Regions from separate parts of the Nocardioides convexus genome, predicted to be linked through region 4. Evidence: riboswitches for the same ligand, from Rfam matches in the RefSeq annotation. Region 4 holds a riboswitch; each other region holds the start of a gene.
The links. A riboswitch is a leader RNA that binds a small molecule or an ion and turns the genes downstream of it on or off. The one in region 4 is predicted to bind cobalamin.

Region 1 (4,770 bases), 950 kb from region 4:
CCCAGCGGCCGGCGATCTCCGCGACGCTGTCGCCGCCGGACACGGTGCCCGAGGTGAGGTCGCGGTGGGTGCGGGTCATCCGGACCTCACGCAGGTAGGCCATCGGGGTGGTGTCGAGGTGGCGGCGGAAGGCGAGCTGCAGCGAACGGATGCTGACGTGCGCCGCGGCGGCGATCTGCGCCGGCGTGATGTCGTCGCCGGGGCGCTCCTCGATGAAGGCGATCGCGCGGCGCAGCGCGGCTGGGTGAGCGTCGCGGCTGTCGCCGGAGACCGCACCGACGGCGGAGGTGCGGAAGGTGCTGAGCACGTGCGCGGCGACGTACCGGGCCGCCTGGCCAAGGATCAGCGGGTTCCCCGCCGCGACCGGATCGCCCAGGACCGCGAGGTCGAAGTGCTCGATCGCGGCGCGCAGCCGGGCGGCGGCGGCCGCGCCGGTGGGCCGGTGGTCGAGCAGGGTGACCGGTGCCTCACCGCTGCCGGCGGCGACGGCGCTGAGGACGTCGGGGTCGATCATCGTCACGGTGTAGCGGGCCCGGTTGATCGTGCCGCCGTAGCCGCGGTCGGGAGGCGAGAGCACGAACAGGTCCCCCGGCCCGAAGGACTCCCGCCCGGCTCCCTCGGGGCCGTGACCCTCGATCGTGCCGGTGGCGATGTCGCACAGGCCGATCCGGCCGAGCGGCGCGACGTCGTAGGTCATCTCGAAGGCGAAGTCCAGCCGATCGACGCTGATCAGGTCCGACGCGACGCGGGACATCCGTGACGGGGCGTCGGCCGTGGTGCTGCCGATGCGCATGGGCGCGTACTGCTCGCTGAGGAACTCCTCGGTCTCCTCGAGGCTCTCGCTCTGGAACTGCAACATCCGTGGTCACCTCCGACCCGTCGACTCACCAGCGTAGTCACCGGCAACGACAAAGGCCCCCGCACGCGATGGTGCGGGGGCCTTGCTGCGAGTGCTGTTTCGCTCGCGCGCCTGTAGGGATTCGAACCCCAAACCTTCTGATCCGTAGGGATCAGATGGGGCGTCCGGTGCCGACCCGGCACGCCCACGGCCGACATCTCGATCTCACCAAAGTAGCAGGTCAGAGGGCGGCTCACCTTGACCGTCGCCTTCAGTCGACGCCAGTCGCCTCGAGGCGTACCACGCCCGTGGGACCGCCATTTTGAGCCGAGTTTGAGCCGCCGCGTCGTTCGATGTGGAGCGGAAGGTCGGCGAGCATCGACGGGCCGTCGGCGGAAGTTTCGCCCTGCGCCGCCGTGCACGGCGCCTCACCCTCTCTTGCTGAGCATGGATAAACAACCTGTCTTCGGGTCGGCTCAGCCCGCAAGTGTCCCCAAAGGTTCATGGACGGTCCGATCCGGCCGACGCCGGGGGCAAACGCCCTGCCCGCGCGGCGTAGGCGCGATAGGTGTTTTGGCCAGAGACCGGTCGAAAGAGAGCAGAGGCGGTCCGGATCAAGCCTGATGCGGACCGCCTCGCTGCGGGTCTAGCGAGTGGAGCCTGGGCTGCCGTCGCCCGCGGTGGATAAGCACGCTGAACACCAAGCCAAGTGACGCCCACATGGTGGCCAGCTGCCCCAGAGAGGCAAGGCGGAAGTTCCAGATCAGAGTGGTGGGCATGTCGGTCGGTATGCCATCAGGTGAGTCCGGCACGAGCAGCAAGATCGCCGACGTACCGACAGCGAACGCCGCCACCGTGACGATGGAGCGCACTGGTATTGACAGCCGATCTCGAAGCGATGCGTCGAGGTTGAACAGCGCGAGCACCAGTGCGAGCGTCAACAGGATGGTCAGGGTGAAGATCAGCGTCCGGTGGCTGATCGTCGCCGGGTCCCCGACCGCCGGCGGGTTGCCCGGGATCTTGATCTGCGGCGCCAGAGCGAAGACGACGAACCCTAGGGCCGCAAGGGCCATGACGCGGCCGTGCTCTGTCAGCGCGGGAAGGCGGTGCCGGGTGCGCGCGAACACCACCGAGAAGACGACCCCGAAAATCGCTCCTATGACGAGGGTGGTGGCCATCCCGCCGACCACCTGCATCGTGCGGCCAACGAGCGGCTCCGCCATCTCATGGCCGGCCCCGGCGTGCACTCGGCGATCCTCGACCATGAGTGCCTGTCGAAGGAGCGGCTCGGTGACGGAGTACATCACGACAGCAGCCGCAGCGCCGCCGACGGCGCCTGCGGCCGCGCCGCTGCTCACATATCGGCGCAGACTTTGCATTGGGAACAGAGGACAGCGGAACAGCGATGCTCATGACGACACTCCTCAGTGGCACGGGAAGCCGAGAGTGTGACGAGCGTCGTGGGTGAACTCGTGGAGGTACTGGCCGGCAGTCGCGCCGAGGAGCGCGCCATTCTCCTGGCTCATCACGAAAAGCGCGATGAGAGCGAAGGCCGACAGGACCCACACCCAGGCGGGTACGCGGAGAGGAGTAGGGATCTGGACGTGAGATGTGGCCATGGTGGCGCCTTTCGTTCCATGCCTCGTGGTTGTTGGTCGCCGCGGCCGGTCTCCTGACTCCCGGATCACCATTACGCGCCAGCCTTCCCAACCCGAAGGTCAGTGGCCGTCGAGGCGCGCAACTCCTCAGTCACAGTGGCGAGGACCGTGCCGGATTTTCACCGGCTTCCCGTACATCGCAGCGTGCCCAGTGTTCCACAACTACTACGCAAGATAGTTTGCAGTTCATCAGGCGGCCGACCGTGGGTACGACGTCACCGGAGGGGCTCGTGGGGCGTCTTTGGCGCGGCCCACGTCCGAAGGTCCTGTAGTGGATCGGCTCCCTGGTCCAACCGGGGAAGGGCCGCCGCCGCAGGCCGACCGGCGGCGGCCTTCCCCAGCGGTTAGCCGATGGCGTTGAGGACCTTCTGGCAGGCTGCCTCGCACCTACGACAAACGTCTGCGCAGATGCGACAGTGCTCGTGCATAGTGGCGTGTCGACCGCACTCGTCCCCGCAGGACGTGCACGCCTGGGCACAGGCTTGGAGCACGGCGCGGGTGATGGCTGCGTCGTAGCCCGTATGGCGGGACAACACGCGAGCAGTTGCTTCGCAGGTGTCGGCGCAGTCGAGATTGCTCCTGACGCACTTGACCAGGTCCGCGATGGTGCCCTCACTGAGGCAAGCGTCGGCGCACGCGGTACAGGCTCTGCGCGCACTCCACGCAGGCCGCCACGCACGCGGCGACGTCTTCGCGGTCGGTATAGATCCGTGCCGGGTAGGCGTTCATCATCTCGGTGATGGTGCTTGTCATCGTGCTTTCTCCTCAGGTCTGGTTCCGTTCCGGGTGACGCGACAGGCTGAGCCGCTGATTCTCAGCGGCATAGGCGTGGCCGAGTCGTGCGATGTCGGCGGTCCCGCGAAGTGCGGGCCCCGCTCGGTCCCTCACATGCGGATCACTGGGGAGGCTGATGGGTGGGGTTCTTGGCGGCGGGCGCCATCGGCGAGGCAGTCTCCGTGGCGCCGCAGCCGGATTTCCGGATGCGCCACGAGAGAGGCGCCTTGCTTCTGACCTCGTTGCGTCTGACGGCTGAACAGTCGGCACACACCAGCACCGCCAGGCAGGCACACCACAGAGGGACCAGATGCTTCTCGGCAGGACGGCCACCAGCCTCCGCGCGGAGGCCATGTTCACCGCCCTGCTCGACGCTCGCAGTCAGAGACGATGCTCGGTGAACAAGATCCTCGGAGATCGGGCGGTCGTCGATACTCGCAGCAGCCTGGAGGACCTGCGTGACGATCAGCCACGCGAACATCGTGGCGCAGATCACCGCGAGCAGACCTCGTATACGGCCAACTCGCGCGTGCGAACGATCAGTCGCCGCCTGCACGCCTATCGACGTACCCGGAGACAAGAACTCTATGTGGGTTCGCCGCGTTCCCTCGCAGCGCCGGCACGTCGGTGCGGCCACCCACCTCGGGTGGCCCCAGCAGGGCCTCGCCGCAGGCGAGACCGATCAACGAGCCTGAGGCAAGTCGCGTCACGACAACTCGGCCGCGCTGTCCATTGGTCGAGTCTGCGATCTTGCACGCGACCGCGGTGCGCCGGCGCGCCCAGAGGGCGTAAACGAGTAACCCAAGAGATCCGACTGCGAGCATCGGTTGGATCGGAGCGAACACATTGAGAGCCCCGCTCACGCCGATGGCCATGACAACGAGCTTTGTTGCAGATGGGGCATCCGACCGCGAACAGCGACAGCGCGCTACCTGCGAAGGTCTTTCCGCCCTGGGTTACGGGCACCGGCGTAGCGGGGTCGCGCACGTACGTCGCGACGAGCATTCCGGTGAGGATCGAAGTGAGCGCCCAGACCGGGTAGTTCCACCACAGCACCGGGGTCATCCGGTGATACCAAGGCGTTGCGATCACGCCTGTCGGAATTCCGATCGCCAGCGCTGTAAACACGGCGGCGACCCCGGCGGCAACGATCCGGCGGGTGAGGAGCATGCAACCGACCCTTCTACTAGGTAACATAGTAGCCATCTAGTTGGCGGCCGGCCATGGATTCGCACGACAGCCGTCGAGACCCTTCGTCTGCTGAACCATGACCGGAGTCTGGATGGCCCTTTCCGGGGCAAGTGCGGTGGGCATTGCCGAGGGCGTGCCCGAACTCGTGGTTGATCATGTAGGCCCGGTAGTTCCTCAGGTCGCTTGCATAGGCGTCGGCCCCATTAGCCCACCGCCAGGCGTTGAGAACGACCATCTGCCCATTGCGGCACGAGAGCCGACCGCCCGTGTTGAGCGGCGCACACAGCTCGTCGCTCGTCTTCGGTGTCG
Region 2 (4,770 bases), 1.2 Mb from region 4:
CGCTCGGCGTCGACGCCCAGCGGGACCAGCACCACCGCGCGGCTCACCGCGCCGCCCGCTCGTCGTGCCACACCACGTGCAGCCGGCCCGACGTCCCGTGCCGCCCGACGCTGGCCTCCACGCCGTAGACATCGGCGATGAGGGCGGCGGTCAGCACCTGCTCGGGCGGTCCGGCGGCGACCACCCGGCCGGCGCGCAGCACCACGAGGTGGTCGCAGAAGGCCGCGGCCAGGTCGAGGTCGTGCAGCGCGGCGACGACGGTGCGGCCGAGAGCGCGGACCGTGGCGAGCAGGTCGATCTGGTGGGCGAGGTCGAGGTGGTTGGTCGGCTCGTCCAGCATCAGCACGGCGGGCCGCTGGGCCAGTGCGCGGGCCAGTCTGCACCCGCTGGCGCTCCCCACCCGACAGCGTCTGCCAGTCGCGGCCGGCCAGGTGCTCGACCTCGGCGAGGCGCAGCGCCTCGCCGATCTCGGCGGCGCCCTCGCCGTTCCGCGCGGGCCAGCGGCCGCGGTGCGGGATCCGGCCGAGACTCGACGACCTGCCGCGCGGTGAGCGGCAGCCCGGTGGCGGACTCCTGCTCCAGGAGGGCGATCCGGCGGGCCCGCTCGCGCGCCGGCAGCCGGTGGACGTCGTCGCCGTCGAGGTGGACGGTGCCGGTGTGCGGACGGCGCAGCCCGGCCATCACGTGCAGCAGGGTCGTCTTGCCCGATCCGTTGGGGCCGAGCAGGCCGGTCACCGCGCCGGGCGGGCACGCCAGCGCCACGTCGTCGAGGATCGCTCGCCCGCGCACGCCCCACACCAGTCCCTCCGCGGCGATCACCGGGTCCTCGACTCGCGCCGCAGCAGCCAGGCGAAGACCGGCGCGCCCAGCACCGCCGTGACCACGCCGATCGGGATCTCCTGACCGTCGACCAGCGAGCGGGCGACGGTGTCGGCACCGACCACGAGGATCGCACCGGCCAGCGCGCTGAGCGGCAGCAACCGCCGGTGGAGCGGCCCGCACACCAGCCGTACGACGTGCGGGACCACCAGTCCCACGAAGCCGATGGCGCCGGTGAAGGCGACCAGGCAGGCGGTCAGCAGCGCCGTACCGACCAGGAGGATCCAGCGCACCCGCTCGACCGGTACGCCGAGCGAGGACGCCGAGGCGTCCCCGAACGCGAACGCGTCGAGGTCGGCGGCGAAGCCCAGCACCAGCACGGTCGCGAGCAGCACCACGACGAGCAGGAGCACCGCGCTGTGCCAGCGCACGCCCGCGAGGGAGCCCATCGTCCAGGCCAGCACCCGCCGAGCCGCGTCCCGCTCACCGCTGGTCATGACCACGAAGGACGTGTACGCCGCACACATCTGGGCGACGGCCACGCCGGCCAGCACGGTGCGGGCCGGCGGCAGGTCACCCCCGCGACCGGTGGCGAGCGCGAGCACCAGGACCAGCGCGACGAGCGCTCCGAGGAAGGCGCCGGCGCCGAGCGCCGCACCGCCGGCGAGCCCGGCCACCCCGACGCCCAGCACGATCACGGTGACCGCGCCGACGGTCGCACCGCCGGAGATGCCCAGCAGGTAGGGGTCGGCGAGGTCGTTGCGGGTCAGCGACTGCAGCACCGCGCCGGCGATGGCCAGCCCGGCGCCGGTCGCCGCGGCCCCCAGCACGCGGGGCATCCGCAGACTGCCACACGATCCGGTCGTCCACGACGGTGGCGTCGACGGCGAGGCCGAGGCGGCGCAGCACCACGTCGAGCACGTCGGTCACCGGCACGTGCACCGAGCCGATCCCGACCGCGACGACGATCGCGAGGCCGAGCAGCAGCGCCAGCACCACACCGAGCGGCCGTGCCGCGAGCGTCATCGGGAGCGCTTCGTCAGCGCCTCGCCCAGCGCCACGGCGCCGTCGGCGAGCCGGATCCCGGGCGTGGTGGCGGAGAAGGGCAGCACGACGTACGCCTTCGCCCGCACCGCGCGCAGGTTCCTCAGCACGGGGTCCTTCTCCAGCAGCGTGATCTTGTCCCGCGCGCTCGACCAGGCTCGCGTCCGCGAGCACGATCAGGTCGGGATCGGCCTTCACGACCCGCTCCCAGCCTGACGTCGGCCCAGCCGCCCTTCACGTCGGCGAAGACGTTGGTCGCGCCGACGGCGTCGAGAATCAGGCTGCGGGCCGCCCTCCCCCGCGCCGGCGAAGGCGGCCTTGTCACCGGAGTCGAACCAGAACACGTCCAGCCCCTTGCCCGGCGCCTGTGCGGCCAGCACGTCCAGCGCCTCCTCCTGCGCGTCCACGACCGCCTCCGCCCGCTCCGGCACGCCGAAGACGTCCGCCACGGTCTCGATCTCGTCCCACACCGCGTCGAAGGAGACCTCCGCGGAGGGCTCGTTCTCGCCGCAGCCGAACAGCGAGAGGAAGGAGCCGATGCCGAGCTTCGCCAGGCTCCTGCTGGGATCCGGCAGCCTCGTCGCCGAACGCACTGGAGTACGAGCCGTAGACGAAGTCCGCCCTCGCGGCGAGCAGGGTCTCGTGGTCCGGGTACTCCTTCGAGAGCACCTCCACCCCGTCGTACGCCGCGCGCCACTTCGCCGGCACGCTGTCGTCGAGGTACGCCGTGCCGGCCATCCGGTCCTGCAGGCCGAGCGCGAGCATCACCTCGGTGGCGCCCTGGTTCATCGTCACCGCGCGCTCGGGCGGTGCGGCGACGGTGGAGGTGTAGCCGCAGCCTGCTCGCCTCCACCGGGTACGACGGCCCGGCGACCGCCTTCGTCTCGGGCTCGGGTGCTCCGGCGCAGGCGCTCAGGGAGGCTGAGAGCCAGCGGGAGGGCGAGCAGGGCAGGGAGGAGTCGGGCACGACGCGACGTCACAGGTCACTCTTTTCGTCCGAGGCTCTTGCGCGAAGCCTGGTGGGTGGGGTGACGCGGACCGGAGGTCCACGGCCAGCAGGTCTTCGGACTCGGGATCGACCGGACGGAGCGCCTTCCCAGAGCGGCGAATTGCCCGCTCCAGTGGCGTGTTGCCCCGCCCGTCACCCTCACCGCTGCGCGTCAGTCCCGGACTCTCACCGGGTTCCCTGACCCACGATCCTCGTGAGTGCGACTGGCGTCACGGACGCTAGCAGAAGGCTCCGCAGCCGCCACCCGCCTACCATGACGGGGATGTCCGCGACCCGAACCGCCGCCGCCTCAGGGCGCCGGTTCCGGCCTGCCCGCGGCATCCTCGCCGGTCTCGGTCGCGGCCTTCGGCGCGCTCTGCGCGCACGTCGCCGGCGGCGGCACGATCCTGCTGGTGCCCGGCCTGGTCGTGCTGGGCGTCGCGCTGCCGCTGGGGATCGTGCTCACCCGCATCGGGCGGGTCGACGTGCCGCGGCTCGCGCTGGTCGCCTTCTGCGCCCAGGCGGTGGGCCACCTGACGCTGATGATGGCGCCGAGCGACCTGCACCACCACGGGCACATCCACCAGGCCGCGGGCGGGATGGGCCTGCTCGACGCGGTCGGGCTCACGCCGTCGATGGCGCTGACCCACCTCGGCGTGGTCGCCGCGACGACGGCCGTCGCCGCCGGCCTCGACCAGGCGGTCGTGAAGGCCGTGTGGGCGTTGCTGGGCTGGCTGGTGCTGCGGCTGCTGCGCCTGGTCGCGCTGCCCGTGCGCGGTCGCCAGCGGGTGTCCACCGAGCGCGTCGCGGTCCGTTCGCAGACGGTGCGCTCCGCCGCGGTGCCACGCGGTCCGCCGGCCGGGGCGAGCACCCTCCTCCCCTCCCTGCGCCTCGCGCACTGACGGTCCGGTCCCTGCAGGTTCCGGCGGGTGCGGTGGCGCCCGTTGCTGCGCGCTCCCGCGCGCCCGGAACCCGAATCGAGAAGAACTCGTCATGCGCACGACCACCCTGTCCGCCGTACTCCTGTGCGGCCTGCTGGCCCCGGCCCTCGCGGCCTGCGGCAGCGACGACGCGTCCCCACCGCGGGCCGTCGAGAGCACGACCACCACGCAGAACCAGGCCCAGGCGCTCAGCGTCACCGACCCGTGGGTCAAGGCCGCCGGCAGCGGGATGACCGCCGCCTTCGGCATCCTGTCCAACAGACTCCGGCCAGGACATCGACGTCGTCAGCGCCTCGACGACCGTCAACGCGATGACCGAGCCTGCACGAGACCGTCGAGAACGCCGACGGCTCGATGGCGATGCGGCCCAAGGAGGGCGGCTTCGTCGTACCGGCCGGGGGAAGGTGACCCTCGCACCCGGCGGCGACCACATCATGATGATGGAGCCTGGAGAGACCGGTCGCGGCGGGCACCACCGTCACGATCACCCTCACCCTCGGCGACGGCTCGACCACCGAGGTCGAGGCCACCGTCAAGCCGTTCGACGGGGCCGACGAGAAGTACCAGCCCACGGACGGCAGCAGGCTGATGCCCGGCGGTCCACGTTGGGACCGCCGCAACGTCCTCCGCACCGGTGCCGCCGCGCTCGGCGGTGCCGGGGTGGGCTGGAGTGCCTCCGCCGCCGTGGCGGCGACGGCACCCCGCCCGCCGGCCGGGGACGGCACGACCCGTGTGGTCGGGCCGTCCCCGGGGGCGGAGACGGCACCGGCGGTCGGCCGGAACCAGGCCGGGATCGCGACCCCGCCGCAGGCCCACCTCGCCCTGGTGGGATGGGACCTGCGCGGCGGCCGGGACGAGCCTGGCCCGGATGATGCGCCTGCTGTCCGACGACACCGACCGGCTCGCGGCCGGCCGGCCCGCGCTCGCGGACACCGAGCCGGACCTCGCCGGGCACCCGTCGCGGCTGACGGCGACCTT
Region 3 (4,770 bases), 4.2 Mb from region 4:
AGTCGGCCAGCGCGCCGACGTACCCACCGGGGTGGTCGGTGGTGCCGGTCGTGACCGGGTAGCGCAGGCTCCTCCTCGACGGCGTCCGCCGGGATCAGGTGCGCCGCGATCCGGCGGGCGTGCGACTCCTTGCGGACCCCGGCGTGGAAGGCGACCACGGCGGCGGCGCCGACCAGGCGCTCGGCCTTGCGGGTGATCGACTCGGGGTCGCCGGGACCGATGCCGACGACGTGGAAGTGCCCGGTCATTCCGCCTCCTGGGCGAGCGCGTTGACAGCCGACGATGCCATGGCCGAGCCGCCGCGACGACCGCGCACGGTGACGAACGGGATGTCGATGCCGTGCTTGTCGGCGAAGGCCGCGAGCGCGTCCTTCGACTCGGCGGCACCGATGAAGCCGACCGGGCAGCCGACGATCGCGGCCGGGCGCGGAGCGCCGTCGAGGATCATCTCGAGCAGGTGGAAGAGCGCGGTCGGAGCGTTGCCGATCGCGACCACCGCCCCCTCCAGGTAGGGCGTCCACAGGGAGACCGCGGCGGCGGTGCGGGTCGTGGACCACTCCTTCGCCAGCGCCGGGACCCGCTCGTCGGTGAGGAAGCAGTGCACCGGGTTGTCCGCGGGCAGCCGCCCGGCGGTGATGCCCATCGCGACCATCCGGGCGTCGCACAGGATCGGCGCGCCCGCGGCCAGCGCGGCCCGGCCGGCCTCGGCGAGGCGGGGGTGGACGACGAGGTCGCGGACCAGGTCGGTCTGCCCGCTGCCGTGGATCATCCGGACGGCGACCTTCTCCGCGTCCGCCGGCACCCCGGACAGGTCGGACTCGCGGCGGATCGTCGCGAAGGAGTCGACGTAGATCGCCGGGCCGTCGGCGATGTAGTCGTACCGACGCGGGGGAGCGGTCAGGTCGGTCATGGGGTCTCCTCGGGGAGCGGCTCGGGGATCAGCACGCCGTGCCACGGGGTCACGACGACGGTCTCGGCTCGCCACGCGGCGAGGTCGGCGGAGGACAGCCCGTCGTCGCCGACAGGGACGTGCTCGCCGCCGGGCACCGCACCGAAAGGCAGCGGCTCGCTGCGCACGTCCGCGCCGGGCCGCGGGTCTCGGAGCGGGGCCAGGGAAGCGGGCAGGCTCGGCCACGTGCCAGGCCGCCGCGGGGCCGGTGCCGCGGGCGACCAGGAAGTCCCGGGCCAGGCCGGCGAGGGCGTCCGCGGCCCCGGCCAGCGTGACCACCTCGCCCCAGCCCTCGCCGACGCGGGAGCCTGCGCGGTCTGCGCGTCGAGCGCCACCAGGCCGAGGTCCTTGTGCCGCTCGGCGAGGTCGCCGCGGCCGTCGTCGAGGGTGAACAGGAAGCGCCCCGGCAGACCCGCCAGCGCCTCGTCGCCGAGCAGGACGGCGTCGAGCGCGGTCACCACGGGGCGCAGGTCGGCGCGCCCGCCGGCGTACCCGGTCTGCGGGGAGGCCAGCACGTTGCGGATCCGGTCGTGCGCCCGCGAGGGCAGCAGGCCGGTCGCCTCCAGGGCGTCGAGCGCCTCGTCGGCGAGCCGGTCACCGGCCAGCGGCATGGCGCGGACCTGGAGGTTCGCGCGGCCGGTGACCCGCACCCGCCCGTCGCCGTAGGTCGCCGCGACCTCCGCCAGCGCGCGCAGCGCGGACAGCGCGACCCGGCCACCGGGCACGCGGATCCGCACCAGGCCGCCGTCGTCGGCGGGCCACGGGTGCACGATGCCCGGGCACCGGTCCGGTCGGCTGCGCGCCATCTGTGGTCCTTCGAGGCCGGGGATCCTCGCGATCTCCCCTCACGACCTCGCGAGCGGTACGTCGCAAGGGCCAGCAGGTCTTCGGACTCGGGATCATCCGGTGCGGAGCGTCTTCCCAGGCCCCGGAGGGTCCAGTGACGTCGTGCTCCGCCCGTCACCCACACCGCTGCGCGTCAGTCCCGGACTCGCACCGGGTTCCCTGACCTCCGGGGAGGTCGACTGGCACCGGCAGACTACCAACGGCCCCGCTAGCCTGGCCGACATGCCCGCGCTCGAGGACGTCGTCACCCTGCTCCACGGCTGGTACCCGCCCGCGACCGCCGACTCCTGGGACGCCGTCGGCCTCGTCGCCGGCGACCCGGCGCAGTCGGTCAAGCGGGTGCTCTTCGCCGTCGACCCGACGCCCGCGGTCGCCGAGGAGGCCGCGGACTGGAAGGCCGACCTGCTCGTCGTCCACCACCCGCTCTTCCTCAAGCCGGTGCACGGCGTGGCCGCGACCACGCCCAAGGGGCGCACGCTGCACACCCTGACCAAGGCCGGTACGGCGCTGCTGACCGCCCACACGAACGCCGACCAGGCCGCCGGCGGGGTCTCCGAGGCCCTCGCCCTGGCGCTGGGCCTGACCGACCTGGAGCCGATCGTCCCCGCGCCGGGCGGCCCGCGCGACAAGGTCACCGTCTTCGTCCCCGCCGACGCCGCTGCGCCGGTGCGGGCCGCCATGGCCGAGGCCGGCGCCGGCCGGATCGGCGACTACGACTTCGCCTCCTTCACCAGCGCCCCCGGCGAGGGCCGCTTCCGGCCGCTGAAGGGCGCGGACCCGCTGATCGGCACCGTCGGCGAGCTGGAGACCGTCGAGGAGGTGCGGATCGAGGTGGTCCTCGACCGTGCGGTGCGGGCCGACGTCGTCCGCGCCCTGCTCGCCGCGCACCCCTACGAGGAGCCGGCCTACGACGTGGTCGAGGTCGCCGACCCCGGGCTCGCCGCGACCGGCACCGGCCGGATCGGCAGCCTCCCGCAGGTGAGCCTCGCCGAGCTCGCGGGCAACATCTCGGCCGCGCTGCCGACCACCGCGGCCGGCGTACGGGTGGCGGGCGACCCGGACCGTCCGGTACGACGCGTGGCGGTCTGCGGCGGCGCCGGCGACTTCCTGCTCGACCGGGTCGCGGCGCTCGACGTGGACGCCTACGTCACCAGCGACCTGCGGCACCACCCGGCCGCGGAGTTCGTCGAGAAGGACGGTCCGGCGCTGGTCGACGTGGCGCACTGGGCGGCGGAGTGGACCTGGCTGCCGGTGGTCGCACGCCGCCTCACCGAGGCCCTCGGCGACGCCGTCGACACCCGGGTGAGCGAGATCGTCACCGATCCTTGGACAATGCACCTGTGAACGCCGATCCCGCCGCGCAGGCTCCGCCTGCTCGACCTCCAGGCCCTCGACTCCCAGGTCGACCAGGCTCCGGCACGTGCGGGCCAACCCGCCGCAGGCCGCGCAGATCAAGGAGCCTGCTCGGTCGCCGCGGCGACATCGACGGGCGGCTGCGCGACCAGCGCATCGTCGTGGACGACCTCACCGCGGCCCAGGCCAAGGCGGATGCCGACGTGGAGCAGGTCAAGGCGCGCCGGACCCGCGACCGGGACCGGATGGACTCCGGCGCCATCGGCGATCCCAAGGCGCTGGAGCGGATGCAGCACGAGTCTCGCCTCGCTGGAGCGACGGATCTCCACGCTGGAGGACGAGGAGCCTGGAGGTGATGGAGCAGGCTCGAGGAGGCACAGGCCGCGCTTGCCGAGTCGACCGGCGCCGTCGAGGAGATCGACGCCCAGGCTCGGTGAGTGACGTCCGCGCGTGACGAGAAGGCCGGTGAGACTCGACGCCGAGATCCTCGCCGTGAGCACCCGGCGCGACCCGATCGTCGCCGACATCCCCGCCGACCTGCTCGCGCTCTACGACAAGCCGCGCGCCAGCAAGGGCGGCGTGGCCGTGGGTGCGCTGCGTGCCCGGCAGTGCAGCGGCTGCCAGGCTCGCGCTGGACGCCAGCGAGACTCGCCGAGATCCGGGCGCTGTCCCCGGAGACGGTGGTCCGGCACGAGGAGTGCCAGCGGATCCTGGTCCGCACCGCCGAGAGCGGGCTGTGATCCCCACTCCTGACCGGGTCGTCGTCGAGGCCGACGGCGGCTCGCGCGGCAACCCCGGCCCCGCGTCGTACGGCGCGGTGCTGAGGGACGCCGCCACCGGCGCCGTGCTCGCCGAGGACGCCCGGACGATCGGGGTGGCGACCAACAACGTGGCGGAGTACTCCGGGCTCGTCGCCGGTCTCGCGCTCGCCGTCGAGCACGCCCCCGGTGCCGCGGTCGAGGTGCGGATGGACTCCCAGACTCGTCGTGGAGCAGATGTCCGGCAACTGGAAGATCAAGCACGCCGACATGAAGGCGCTGGCCGCCGAGGCGGCCGCGATCGCGCCCGAGGGCACGACGTACACCTGGGTGCCGCGCGCGGAGAACGCGCACGCCGACCGGCTCGCGAACGAGGCCCTCGACGGGCTGCGCTCGGGGGTCACGGTGGCGGGTGACGGCGTCGCCGACGAGCCGGAGTCCGCGGCGGAGGAGGCGTCCTCGCCCGCGACCGGCCCGGGGGAGCCGACCACCGTCGTGCTGGTCCGCCACGGCGTCACCCCGCACACGACCGGCCGCCGCTTCTCGGGTGGCCTCGGCGGCGACAACCCCGCACTGTCCGAGGAGGGCCTCGCCCAGGCCGCCGAGGTGGCCCGCTGGCTGAGCGAGCCTGAAGGAGAGCATCGACGCCGTCGTCACCTCCCCGGTGCGTCGTACCTGCGAGACGGCGGAGGCGATCGCCTCCGAGTCTGGGCCTGCCGGTGACCGAGGAGCCGGGCTTCGCCGAGATGGAGTTCGGCGAGTGGGACGGGATGACCTTCACCGAGGTCGCCGAGCGCGACAAGGAGCGGATGGAGGCGTGGTTCGCCGACATGGCCGTCGCGCCGCCGGGTGGGGAGTCCTTCC
Region 4 (4,770 bases):
CCGGTCGTCAACGGCAAGGCCGTGGAGTCGGCGATCCGGATCGGCCTCGCGCTCAACTGCCAGATCGCCGAGTGGTGCCGCTTCGCCCGGAAGAACTACTTCTACCCGGACATGCCGAAGAACTTCCAGACCTCCCAGTACGACGAGCCGATCGCCTTCGAGGGCTGGCTCGACGTCGACGTCGATGGGGAGACGTTCCGGATCGAGATCGAGCGCGCCCACATGGAGGAGGACACCGGCAAGTCGAGCCACGTCGGTGGCTCGGACGGCCGGATCCACGGCGCCGACTACTCGCTGGTCGACTACAACCGGGCGGGCATCCCCCTCATCGAGATCGTCACCAAGCCGATCCTCGGGGCGGGGGAGAAGGCGCCGCTGGTCGCGAGGGCCTACGTCTCGGCGATCCGCGACCTGATCGTCGCCCTCGGCGTCTCCGACGCCCGGATGGACCAGGGCTCGATCCGCGCCGACGTGAACCTCTCGCTGGCCCCGAAGGGCTCGGACGTGCTCGGCACCCGCTCCGAGACCAAGAACGTCAACTCGCTGCGCTCGGTCGAGCGGGCGGTGCGCTACGAGATGTCGCGCCACGCGGGCATCCTCGAGGCCGGCGGCTCGGTCCTCCAGGAGACGCGGCACTTCCACGAGAACGACGGCTCCACCTCCTCGGGCCGCGAGAAGTCCGACGCCGAGGACTACCGCTACTTCCCCGAGCCGGACCTGGTGCCCGTCGCTCCCAGCCGGGAGTGGGTCGAGGAGCCTGCGCGCCACCCTGCCGGAGAACCCCGCCACCAAGCGGGCCCGCCTGCAGGAGGAGTACGGCTTCTCCGACCTGGAGATGCGCGACGTGTGGGCCTCCGGTGCGCTTCCGCTGATCGAGGCGACGGTCGCTGCCGGCACCTCCCCGCAGTCCGCGCGCAAGTGGTGGGTCGCGGACCTGCTGCGCCGTGCCAACGACGCGGGCGTCGAGCCTGGCCGAGGTCGGTGTCACGCCGCAGCAGGTCGCCGAGGTGCAGGCGTTGGTCGACGCCAAGACGATCAACGACAAGGCTCGCCCGCCAGGTCTTCGACGGCCTCATCGCCGGCGAGGGCACCGCCGCCGAGGTCATCGAGAAGCGCGGCCTGGCCCTGGTCTCCGACGACGGCCCGCTGCTCGCCGCGATCGACGACGCGCTGGCCGCCCAGCCGGACATCGCCGAGAAGATCCGCGGCGGCAACCACGCCGCCGCGGGTGCCGTCATCGGTGCGGTCATGAAGGCCACCCGCGGCCAGGCCGACGCCGCCCGGGTGCGCGAGCCTGATCCTGGAGAAGGCTCTCGTAGTCAAGAGGATCCACCGTGGAGGGCGCGGATTCCGGACAGACGTCCGGAATCCGCGCCCTTCGTGCGTGCACCGGTGGTGGCCCGGGGCGCCCCGTGCCACGGTGGCTGGCCTCGGGAAGTACCCGGACTCACCAGAGACAGGGGAACAACATGAAGCGCACCATCGTCACCGCCCTCGCCGGCATCGCCCTCACCGGAGGCGTCGCCCTCGCCGGTGCGGCGCCCGCGTCCGCGGCCAACTACGTCGCCGGCCCCTACGGCTCGCTGTCGAGTCGCAACAGCAGCCGGCTGACCTACGTCCACGACGGCGGCTTCAGCTACGTCGGCAGCTGCTACCGCCAGAGCAACGGCTACTACTACTTCCAGTACCGCTGAGCCTCAGGTCGTCTCGCGCAGCCCGGTCACGGAGATCCAGCCACGGTTGCCGTTCGGGGTCTCCACCGCCACCCAGGTGCGGTTGCCTCCCTGCGACTCACCGCGCCGGGTCACCCAGCGGCTGAGCACCTCGGCGCCGCGCGGCAGCGAGCCGATCCGCGCGTCGAGGGTGCTCGGGCCGCGGCGGATGTTGACCCCGGTCCGGGCCCGGTAGGCCCACTGGCCACCGGTGCACGCGACCGGCGCGCGCCCGATGTTCTGCACGTAGCGGGCCGCGATCCAGGCGTCGCGGCCGTGGATCTTGTACCAGCGCTGGTTGCCGCCGACCACGGTGCCGTTGAGCCTGGCAGTCGAGGGTGACGACCGCGCCCTTGCGGATGCCCGCGCCCGTCGTACCGACGTGGGTGGAGGGGGCCGTTCGCTGGACCACGCCACCGCTGGCGACCACCCGGCCCTGGTACGTCGGGGCGGCGGGCGCCGGTGCGGCGCCGAGGACGATCGAGGCGGCGGCGACGAGACCGGCGGCGCCGAGCGATGCGAGATGACGGTTCATGGTTCTGCCTTCCGAGAGGAGGTGCTTGCTCCCAGACAGACGCTGGGTTTCGCCGGAAAGTTGTGGGACATCATCGAGAGATGAAGCGCCGCGCCCTGCTCGTCCTCGGCCTGGTCGCCGTGGTGCCGCTGATCGCGGTGGACCCGGCGCTCGTCTTCCTCCTGCTCGACGCCGAGTCTGCTCACGCTGCTGGGGAGCGTCGGCCTCACGATGACCGCCGCCGACGTACGGCTGGCGCTGACCCGGTTCACCGGCGCCTTCGCCACCAGCCTCCCCGTGCTGGAGTCGCGGGCCGGCTGGCGGCTCACCCGGGAGGAGCCGCGGTCGCTGCTGACCGCCTGATTCGGCCGGGATGGGGCCGGCGGGGCGTGCGAAAGGTACGCTGCGCGGGATAGACTCACCACGCGTCCGTGGTGGGGGAAGCCGGTCGAAGTCCGGCGCTGACCCGCAACCGTAGGCCATCTCGAGGGTGGCGAGCCGGAGCACCCGCACCGGACGTCCTGACACCACGCTGTCGTGGACGCAGCGGTCGACGGTCTCCCCGGCGCCCGCTGCCTGCAGCGGGAAGGAACCCTCATGTCGATCCGTACGCGCGCCGGCGCCCTGCTCGCCGGCGGAGCGCTCGTCGCCTCCGGCCTGGCCCTCGCCGGCCCCAGCCCGGCGGCCCACGCCGCCGACAACCCGTCGCCCGAGGCGGCCGCGACGACCGCCTGGCTGAAGGCCCAGGCTCGTCGACGGCCTGCTGTCGGGCAACGTCGGCCAGACCGTCGACTTCGGGCTCAGCGCCCTGGCCAGCGGCACCGACACCCCCGAGTCTGCTCGCCCAGGCTCGGCGCCGGGATCGAGACGAAGCACGCCGACATCGCCGCCGGAAGCCCGACCCTGGTCGCCGAGGTCGTCACCTTCCAGGCCCAGGTCGGCAGCGCCGACAGCGGCTTCGTCCAGGCGGTCGCGGACGCCACCGACGCCACCGGCAAGTTCGACGGCGGTCAGGCCTACCAGCAGGTCTGGGGCGTCTCCGCGCTGCACGCGGCGGGCAACGCCGAGGACGCGGCTGCGGCCGGCTACCTGCGCGCCGACCAGTGCACCTCGGGCGCCTGGGGCTACGGCGTGGCGTGCGGCGACGGCACCGACTACGACACCACCGCGCGAGCCGTGCTGGCCCTGCTGCCCTTCGACGAGGACCCCCAGGTGTCCGACGCGATCGACAAGGCCGTGGGGTGGCTCGAGAGCGAGCCTTGCCCCCGACGGCGGGATCGGTGAGTCGATGTGGACCCCGATCAACACCCAGAGCACCGGCTTGGTGGCGTGGGCGCTCGGCGAGGCCGGGCGCCCTGCGGCGGCCAAGGCGGCGTCGTACGTCGCGGCGCGCCAGCCTGGTCCGGGTGACCGGGTGCGCCTCGCCGCTCGACAGCGAGCACGGCGCGATCGCCTACGGCGACGAGGACCTGAAGCAGGCGCGCACCGCCGGCAAGATCGACCCCGCGGACCGCGGCTACCAGTGGATCTGGCCGAGCGCACAGGCGCTCGCCGGCCTGGCCTACCTCGGCAACCCGGTCAGCGGCCGCGTCTACGGCCCGACCGGCTACGTCCGCTCCGGCACCACCGTCACCGTCCGGGCGACCGGCCTGCGCGCCGGCCAGAGTGCCTGCCTCGCCGGCTTCGGCAACGCCCGGACGATCGCCGGTCCGGGCTACTCCACCGTGCAGGCTGCCGGCCACCACGGGCAACCGGGTCCTCGCCCTGCGCTGGCTCGGTGGCGGCGTCACCACCACCATCAAGTCGCTGGGTGCCAAGACCTTCCGCCCGAAGCCTGCGCACCCTCCGCGTCAAGCGTGGCGGCCTGCAGGTCGTCACCGTGACCGGCCTGGCACCGGGTGAGCGCTTCACCGTCCGGTACGCCGGCCGCGCGATCCGCACCGCCACCGCCACCTCGACCGGCGTGGCCCGGGTGAGCTTCCGGGTCGGCCGGGTCAAGGGCGTCAAGAGCGTGGTCGTGCTCGGCCAGTTCTCGAACCGGCGCGGCGCGACCACCTTCCGGGTGGTGCGCTGACCGTGCGGGTCACCCGGCTGCTCGGGCCGGTCGCCGTGAGCGTCCTCGCGGCGGCCGGGCTGGCGTTCCTCTCACCGCCGCCCGCCTCCGCGGCAGGCGGCGCCTGCCCGGGCGCGACCGGCGTGACGGTCGTCGTGGACTTCAACGAGCCTGCCGGCGGGCGCGGAGGTCCAGGTCGGCTGCGACAGCCAGCCGGGCGCGCGCGCCGTCGACAACTTCGCCAACGCCGGCTTCTCCCTCACCCCGCGGGCGACCGACCCCGGCTTCACCTGCCAGATCAACAGCCAGCCGGCCGACCGCGACTGCGCGGCCACGGACGCCTTCTGGAGCCTGTGGGTCTCCGACGGCAAGAGTGGGAGGTGGACGTTCGCCACCCGGGGCGTCACCAGCCTGCGCGTCCCCGCCGGTGGCTACGTCGCCTTCGCCTGGCACCAGGGCGCCGGCCAGGCGAGCCCGCCGGACGCCGTACC

Region 1: it holds a riboswitch for cobalamin, as region 4 does, so the genes downstream of both, G5V59_RS25210 (CbtA family protein) here and G5V59_RS31955 (hypothetical protein) in region 4, are expected to answer to the same signal.
Region 2: it holds a riboswitch for cobalamin, as region 4 does, so the genes downstream of both, G5V59_RS23030 (hypothetical protein) here and G5V59_RS31955 (hypothetical protein) in region 4, are expected to answer to the same signal.
Region 3: it holds a riboswitch for cobalamin, as region 4 does, so the genes downstream of both, G5V59_RS00755 (nitrite reductase) here and G5V59_RS31955 (hypothetical protein) in region 4, are expected to answer to the same signal.

What each region holds. Positions count from the first base shown of each region.
Region 1 covers NZ_JAAMYA010000001.1:3,363,943-3,368,712, reverse strand. Annotated here, with positions in the region: gene G5V59_RS25215 (helix-turn-helix domain-containing protein) at 1-859, opposite strand, end outside; gene G5V59_RS25210 (CbtA family protein) at 1,453-2,196, opposite strand; cobalamin riboswitch at 2,483-2,672, opposite strand; gene G5V59_RS25205 (four-helix bundle copper-binding protein) at 2,841-2,987, opposite strand; gene G5V59_RS25200 (hypothetical protein) at 3,109-3,249, opposite strand; gene G5V59_RS25195 (hypothetical protein) at 3,392-3,826, opposite strand; gene G5V59_RS25190 (DUF3152 domain-containing protein) at 4,457-4,770, opposite strand, start outside.
Region 2 covers NZ_JAAMYA010000001.1:3,072,700-3,077,469, reverse strand. Annotated here, with positions in the region: partial or broken gene G5V59_RS23045 (ABC transporter ATP-binding protein) at 44-819, opposite strand; partial or broken gene G5V59_RS23040 (iron chelate uptake ABC transporter family permease subunit) at 816-1,845, opposite strand; gene G5V59_RS23035 (hypothetical protein) at 2,058-2,207, opposite strand; gene G5V59_RS23030 (hypothetical protein) at 2,185-2,658, opposite strand; cobalamin riboswitch at 2,900-3,095, opposite strand; gene G5V59_RS23025 (hypothetical protein) at 3,265-3,753, shown strand; gene G5V59_RS23020 (hypothetical protein) at 3,781-4,107, shown strand; gene G5V59_RS23015 (hypothetical protein) at 4,104-4,664, shown strand; gene G5V59_RS23010 (Dyp-type peroxidase domain-containing protein) at 4,661-4,770, shown strand, end outside.
Region 3 covers NZ_JAAMYA010000001.1:99,483-104,252, forward strand. Annotated here, with positions in the region: gene cobJ (precorrin-3B C(17)-methyltransferase) at 1-67, opposite strand, end outside; partial or broken gene G5V59_RS00745 (SAM-dependent methyltransferase) at 111-248, opposite strand; gene G5V59_RS00750 (precorrin-8X methylmutase) at 245-910, opposite strand; gene G5V59_RS00755 (nitrite reductase) at 907-1,755, opposite strand; cobalamin riboswitch at 1,810-1,994, opposite strand; gene G5V59_RS00760 (Nif3-like dinuclear metal center hexameric protein) at 2,018-3,139, shown strand; gene G5V59_RS00765 (hypothetical protein) at 3,136-3,504, shown strand; gene G5V59_RS00770 (hypothetical protein) at 3,586-3,888, shown strand; gene G5V59_RS00775 (reverse transcriptase-like protein) at 3,885-4,322, shown strand; gene G5V59_RS00780 (histidine phosphatase family protein) at 4,402-4,629, shown strand; gene G5V59_RS00785 (histidine phosphatase family protein) at 4,626-4,770, shown strand, end outside.
Region 4 covers NZ_JAAMYA010000001.1:4,317,338-4,322,107, forward strand. Annotated here, with positions in the region: partial or broken gene gatB (Asp-tRNA(Asn)/Glu-tRNA(Gln) amidotransferase subunit GatB) at 1-1,293, shown strand, start outside; gene G5V59_RS31940 (hypothetical protein) at 1,470-1,694, shown strand; gene G5V59_RS31945 (hypothetical protein) at 1,792-2,247, opposite strand; gene G5V59_RS31950 (hypothetical protein) at 2,328-2,642, shown strand; cobalamin riboswitch at 2,613-2,756, shown strand; gene G5V59_RS31955 (hypothetical protein) at 2,824-3,510, shown strand; gene G5V59_RS31960 (hypothetical protein) at 3,515-4,300, shown strand; gene G5V59_RS31965 (hypothetical protein) at 4,303-4,770, shown strand, end outside.